Regions from separate parts of the Nocardia sp. NPDC004068 genome, predicted to be linked through region 1. Evidence: riboswitches for the same ligand, from Rfam matches in the RefSeq annotation. Region 1 holds a riboswitch; each other region holds the start of a gene.
The links. A riboswitch is a leader RNA that binds a small molecule or an ion and turns the genes downstream of it on or off. The one in region 1 is predicted to bind S-adenosylmethionine.
Positions count from the first base shown of each region.

Region 2: another riboswitch for S-adenosylmethionine. It lies ahead of ACFYTQ_RS10180 (amino acid ABC transporter permease); the one in region 1 lies ahead of ACFYTQ_RS29390 (aminotransferase class V-fold PLP-dependent enzyme).
Region 3: another riboswitch for S-adenosylmethionine. It lies ahead of ACFYTQ_RS32835 (rhodanese-like domain-containing protein); the one in region 1 lies ahead of ACFYTQ_RS29390 (aminotransferase class V-fold PLP-dependent enzyme).

Region 1 is NZ_JBIAMW010000014.1:13,655-15,907, forward strand. It holds gene ACFYTQ_RS29390 (aminotransferase class V-fold PLP-dependent enzyme) at 1-934, opposite strand, end outside; SAM riboswitch class IV at 983-1,096, opposite strand; gene ACFYTQ_RS29395 (LysE family translocator) at 1,147-1,764, shown strand; gene ACFYTQ_RS29400 (flavin reductase family protein) at 1,766-2,230, opposite strand.
Region 2 is NZ_JBIAMW010000003.1:558,878-561,130, reverse strand. It holds gene ACFYTQ_RS10185 (amino acid ABC transporter ATP-binding protein) at 1-34, opposite strand, end outside; gene ACFYTQ_RS10180 (amino acid ABC transporter permease) at 31-966, opposite strand; SAM riboswitch class I at 979-1,072, opposite strand; gene ACFYTQ_RS10175 (SDR family oxidoreductase) at 1,220-2,104, shown strand; gene ACFYTQ_RS10170 (hypothetical protein) at 2,062-2,253, opposite strand, start outside.
Region 3 is NZ_JBIAMW010000018.1:48,901-51,153, forward strand. It holds gene ACFYTQ_RS32825 (FAD-dependent oxidoreductase) at 1-574, opposite strand, end outside; gene ACFYTQ_RS32830 (hypothetical protein) at 802-1,236, shown strand; SAM riboswitch class IV at 1,271-1,385, shown strand; gene ACFYTQ_RS32835 (rhodanese-like domain-containing protein) at 1,447-1,863, shown strand; gene ACFYTQ_RS32840 (O-succinylhomoserine sulfhydrylase) at 1,860-2,253, shown strand, end outside.

The DNA.
Region 1 (2,253 bases):
TCAGGCCCGCCCGCAGGCGCTCGGTGAGGGCGCGTTCGTGCTCGAGCACCGCCCGCTCGTCGAGCGCGGCGAGCGCGTCGCAGGCGGCGGCGAGGGCGGCGACGCCGAGCACGTTCGGCGAACCCGCCTCGTGCCGTTGCGGCGCAGGGGCCCAGCCGACCTCGTCGACGCCCACCTCGGTGACCGCGCCGCCCCCGGCCAGATACGGCGGGGCGGCGTCGAGCCAGTCGCGGCGGCCCACCAGCACGCCCGCGCCGAACGGCGCGTACAGCTTGTGGCCCGAGAACGCCAGGTAATCGATGCCGGTGGCGCACAGGTCGATTCGCCGATGCGGGGCCAGCTGCGCGGCGTCGACGAGCAGCCGCGCGCCGCACTGATGCGCGACGGCGGCCAGCCGATCCAGCGGCAGCACCTCGCCGGTGACGTTCGACGCGCCCGTGACCGCCAGCAGCGCCGCGGGTTTGGCGCACAGCTCGGCGACGACGCGGCGGATGGTCTCCTCCACGGTGTCGGCGGCGGGCACCACGCGGCGGCCGCGGCGGGTCCAGGGCAGGAGGTTGGCGTGGTGCTCGATGTCGAGCACGACGGTGTCGCCGGGCACGCACGCGGCCAGCAGGTTCAGCGCGTCGGTGGTGTTGCGGGTGAACACGACGACCTGATCGTCGGCGCTGTTCAGGAAGCGCGACACCGAACCGCGGGCGGCCTCGTAGCAGTCGGTGGAGATCCGGGAGGCGTACCCCGCGCCGCGGTGCACGCTGGCGTAGTAGGGCAGCAGTTCGGCGATCCGGTCGGTGACCCGCTCGAGGGCGGGGGCGCTGGCGGCGTAGTCGAAATTGGCGTATGCGCGAGTTCCGCCCTGCACCAACGGAACTCGCAGATCACATCCGGAGACGCGGGCGAGGGCGGTGCGGGCCTGTTCGAGTACGGCGGTCATCGAAGAAAATCCCTTCGGCTCAGGGACTCCGGGGGGATCGGTGATCGGAGTCCGCGCTTGCCGCGCCCGGTCGGGCTACGGCCCGGTCGTCACCCGGAGCACCCCACCGCGGAGGAGGGTTGCCGGCCAGCAAGCCGGGGCTTCGCGCTGGCACTCATGACCTTGGTGGAAAAGGCTGGCAGATCGAGGGCCGGGCTGTCAAGAATGGACCGATGAGTGTGTCGGTGCTGCTCGGATTCCTCGGGCTGTGTGTGCTGCTGTCGGTGACGCCGGGACCGGATACGTTCCTGGTGCTGCGCTACGCGTTGGCGGGACGACGACCGGCGATCGCGTCCGGCATCGGTTCCGCGCTGGGCGGCATCGGCTGGGCGATCGTGGTCGCGGCGGGCGTGGCGGCGCTGCTCGAGCAGTCGGCGACGACCTATCGGGTGGTGAAGGTGATCGGCGGAATCTACCTGGTGTACTTGGGGATTCGCACGCTGCTCGCGCGGCGGCGGGCGAACACCGCGACCACGGCCGAGGCGCCGCGGTCGGTGACGGCGCGGTCGGCGTTCGCCGCGGGCTTGCTGTCGACGCTGCTGAATCCGAAGGTCGGACTGTTCTACCTGGCGGTGCTGCCGCAGTTCCTCGCCACGCCGACCTTCCTGCACACGCTGACCCTCGGCGCGATCGAATCCGCCGTCGCCGCAGTCGAAATGGTGTCGCTGGCGCTGGCCGCCGCCCGGCTCGCGGGCCTGTTGCGCCGGGAGCGGGTGCGCGATCGGCTCGAACGGCTCAGCGCCGGGGTGCTGGCCGCCCTGGGCATCGGGACGGTGGCCTCGGCGGCCTGAGTCACTCCAGCTCGGCGGGCCGGTGGTAAGCGCCCTGGTAGTACACCAGCGGCGCGCCGACCGGATTGTCGGCGGTGTTGTCGTACACCCGGGTCACCAACCCGACGACGAGCGTGTGATCGCCGATCGGGATGGTTTGCTGCACGGTGGCCCGAACCCAGATCGGGGTGTCGTGCAGCACCGGCTCGCCGGTCTCGAGGGTCGACCACAGCGAGGTGTCGGCGAAGCGTTCCTCCGCCGCGCGCGAGAACCGCCGCGCCAGCGCGTGCTGATGTTCGCCGAGGAAGTGCACGACCACCGAATCGGCCGCGAGCATGGCGGCGAGGCTGGAGGAGGTGTGCGCGATATTGAACGAGATGAGCGGCGGTTGCAGCGACAGCGACGCGAAGGAGCTGGAGGTGAAGCCGACCGGGCCGGTAGCCGCGCCGATCGTGACGATCGTCACCCCGGCCGGATAGTGCCGCATCGCCGCTCGATACTGCGCCGACG
Region 2 (2,253 bases), on a different contig from region 1:
GCACGCCGCGTAATTCGACCGTGTACTCGCTCACCGGCGTTCCCCCGTGATCTCGGTGATCTTGGCGCGCACCCGCTGCCACGGCGTGCGCGGCAGCTCGCGTTGGCTGCCCTTGGCGAAGTGGCGCTCGATGTAGTACTGCGCGACGCTCAGCACGCTGGTGAGCACGATGTACCAGACCGTCGCCACCATCAGCAGCGGCACCACCCGGCCGTTGCGGCCGTAGACGACCTGCACCTGGTAGAACAGCTCCGCGATGGCCATCACCGACACGATCGAGGTGCCCTTGAACAGGCTGATCACCTCGTTGGCCGCGTTGGGCAGGATGCCGCGCATGGCCTGCGGGGCGACGATGGTGAAGAACTGCCGCCGCCACGGCAGGCCCAGCGATTTGGCCGCCTCCAGCTGGCCCGGATCCACGGAAATGATTCCGGCGCGGATGATTTCGGCCGAGTAGGCCGCCTGGTGCAACGCCAGCCCGATCACGGCGGCGGTGAATCCGCTGAGAACGCCGTTGACGTCGAAGCTGAAGAACGCCGGGCCGAACGGGATCCCGATCGACATCCGCTTGTACAGATAGGCGATGTTGAACCAGAACAACAGCTGCACGATCAGCGGGATGGAACGGAACGCCCACACGTACACCCACGCGATGACCTGCAGCACAGGGATTTTCGACAGCCGCGCCACGGCCAGCCAGATGCCGAGCAGGAAGCCGAACAGCGTGCCCCAGAAGGTGAGCTCCACGGTCAGCCGCAGCGCCGCGAGCACCGACGGCGCGGTGAAGTAGCGGGCGAACGTGGACCAGTCCCAACCGGGATTGGTGATCAGCCCGTGCACGAACTGGGCGACCAGCACCAGCGCGATCGCGCCCACCAGCCAGCGCCAGGGGTGTCGCGTGCGCGCGACCGGCAGGGCGTCCTCGGTGGTGTCGGGGACGGAGTCGACAGCGGCCACTGTGGTCATGGGAATCGCGATCCTCCATCGGTCCTGGCGGTAGCACCCGCACCCGGCTCCCGGGGGGTTGCTGCGGTCTCGTCGAGCCAGGTCTCTCAACCGCTCTGGATGGGTGGATTCGAAATTAACGGACGAACGCGGTGGGTGTCTGCCGTCCCGATCAGCGTGAGTCGAACTGTTGGCAGCGCTCGCTGTGTACAACAATGTTCGTAATGGCTAGGGTGTGGAAAACTGTGTGGTTCCACATCGTCCAGGGGAGTTCATGAGGGATCTGACCGATCGGAAATGCCTCGTCACGGGGGCGGCCAGCGGCATCGGCCGGGCCACGGCCGTGGCCGCCGCGCGGGCGGGCGCGCGCGTGCTGCTCACCGACATCGCCGCCGACGGCCTCGCCGAGACGGTCGAGCTGATCCGCGCCTCCGGCGGCGAGGTCCTCGACGCCCACCCGATGGACATCACCGACCACGCGGCCGTCTCGGCCTGGGCGGACCGGGTGCACGCCGAGCACGGCAGTCTCGACGTCGTCATGAACATCGCGGGCATCTCCGCCTGGGGCACGGTGGAGAACCTCGAGCACCGGCACTGGCGGTCCATGGTCGAGGTGAATCTGATGGGGCCCATCCACATCATCGAGGCGTTCGTGCCGCCGATGGTGCGCGCCGGGCGGGGCGGGCATCTGGTGAACGTGTCCTCGGCGGCGGGCCTGCTCGCACTGCCATGGCACGCGGCCTACAGCGCGGCCAAATTCGGGCTGCGCGGGATCTCGGAGGTGCTGCGCTTCGATCTGGAACGGCACGACATCGGGGTGAGCCTGGTCGTGCCGGGCGCGGTGCGCACCCCGCTGGTCGAGACCGTGCAGATCGTGGGCGTCGCGCCGGACGATCCGCGAATCGCCAAGCTGCGCAACGCCTTCGTGGGCCGGGCGGCGACGCCGGAACAGGTGGCCGACCGGATCCTCGCCGGGATCCGGCACAACCGCTTCCTGGTGCACACCTCCCCCGACATCCGGATCGCGTACTGGTTCGCCCGCAAGTGGGCGTGGCCCTACGAACGGGTCATGCGCGCGGCCAACGACCGCTTCGCGCGACTACTTCCGGCCGCGCCTCAGCGCGAGGACACGCAGACCACGAATCGCCGCTGGCTGTAGACCACACCGCGATCCGACGCCGAGCAGGTGTTCACGTCCGCGGTGCCCTGCTTGACGCCCACCACGCGCACCCGGCCCGGCGCGGCGCAGTCCACCGGATGCGGGGTCCCGGTCAGATCCATGCAGCCGCCGACCACCCAGTTGACGTC
Region 3 (2,253 bases), on a different contig from region 1:
CCTTGTTGGCGCGCAGGCCCTCGTACACGTTCGGCGGGATCTCGGTGGGCAGCAGCTCGTCGCCGGTCTTGGCCAGCACGCGCGCCACGTCCAGGGCCACGTTGCCGACGCCGAGGACCGCGACCTTCTCCGCGTCCAGCGGCCACTCGCGCGGCACGTCGGGATGCCCGTCGTACCAGGACACGAAGTCCGCCGCGCCGTAGGAGCCGTCCAGCTCGATACCCGGCACGCGCAGATCGCGGTCGGCGTTGGCGCCGGTGGAGAAGATCACCGCGTCGTAGAACCGGCGCAACTCCTCGAGGGTGATGTCGCTGCCGTAGTCGATGTTGCCCAGCAGCCGCACCTGCTCCTTGTCGAGCACCTTGTGCAGGGCGGTGATGATCCCCTTGATCCGCGGATGGTCCGGCGCCACGCCGTAGCGGATCAGCCCGAACGGCGCGGGCATCCGTTCGAACAGGTCGATGCTCACCTCGGCGTCGGACTTCATCAACGCGTCGGCGGCGTAGATTCCGGCCGGTCCGGCGCCCACGATCGCGATGCGCAGTGGGCGGTTCGCTGCACTGTGTTCGGTCATATCTACGCGCACCCTCTGGTCGAGAACTCTGTCGTCATGTCTTAGCCGTCTTTCTTAGCTTAGGCTAAGTTGACGTGCGGTCCGGGATCCTGCCCCTGCGTCCCCGGCGATGCTGCCTCGGGGTTCCAGCGATTCTATCGGTGGCAGCTATGGCCGATATTCCCGGTCCGCGTCGGGTAATTCGAGTGTGATTCCGGACACTGGGGGCGACCGGCGATGATGGGCGCATGACCGATGCCGTCGAGCCGACTCCGATCGACCAGCGCGAGACCACTCGCTCGCCGGTCCCGTTCATCGCCGCGGCCGTGCTCGCGGTGCTGGTGATCGTCGGCATCGTGCTGCTGGCCGTGCTGCGCCCGGCTGAGAACAATGTCACAGATTCCGACCGGGTCGCGATCGCGGCGCGCAATTTCGCGACCGCGCAAGCGGATTCGGACGCGAAGCGCCGGGCCACCACGGCCTGCGCCGAATTCGACGCCGCCAAGTCGCCGCTCGGACCGGACGCGGTGGGCAAGCACGTGGAGATCGCGGGCGTGCGCGACACCGTCATCGACGGCGACCGCGCGCGGGCCACGGTGACCAGCCGCGTCGACGGCCGGGAGCGGACCGCGACCTGGAACCTGGTCCGCGCGGGCGATCATTGGCTCGTCTGCAACGTTTGACATGCGACCCGCTGACCAGGCACTCTGCTTCGGAGGTCATGAGCGCCAGCGCCAAGCCCCGGCTCGCTGGCCGGCAACCCTCCTCCGCGGTGGGGTGCTCCGGGTGACGACCTGGCACGCGTCGAATCCCGGCGCGGCAAGCGTGGATTCTCGAGGAGGTTCGATTCGGATGAACGAGCAGAGTCGCCGCTGTCCCGGTGAGGCACGGTCATGAGCTACGCGGGTGACATCGATCCGCAGCAGGCGTGGGACCTGTTGCGCGACAACGCGAACGCGGTTCTCGTCGATGTGCGCACCGACGCCGAATGGCGGTTCGTCGGCGTACCCGACACCAGCGGAATCGACCGGCCGACGGCCCTGATCGAATGGGTCGACGGAACCGGTTCGCGCAATCCGCGTTTCGTCGATCAGCTGAAGCAGGTGCTCGGCGATCGCCCCGACGACGCCCCGGTGATCTTCCTGTGCCGCTCGGGCCAGCGATCCATCGGCGCGGCCGAGGCGGCCACCGCTGCGGGCTTCACCCCTGCCTACAACGTGCTCGAGGGCTTCGAGGGACCGCTCGACGCGAACGGCCATCGCGGCGGCGCGGGCTGGCGCGCCCGCGGCCTGCCCTGGAGGCAGTCGTGATCAGCGGCGGGGCGTTCGACCGTCCCCTGCCCGAGGGCGTCGGCCCGGCGACGATCAGCGTGCGCGGCGGGCTGCGCCGCTCCGGATTCGAGGAGACCGCCGAGGCGCTGTACCTGTCCTCCGGCTTCGTCTACGAGAGCGCCGAGGCGGCCGAGGCCGCGTTCACCGGCGATATCGAGCACTTCGTCTACTCGCGCTACGGCAACCCCACTGTCGCCATGTTCGAGGAGCGGATGCGGCAGATCGAGGGCGCCGAGGCGTGTTTCGCGACCGCCAGCGGGATGGCCGCGGTCTTCGTCGCGCTCGGCGCGCTGCTGGGCAACGGCGATCGCCTCGTCGCCGCGCGCAGCCTGTTCGGCTCGTGCTTCGTGGTCTGCAACGAGATCCTGC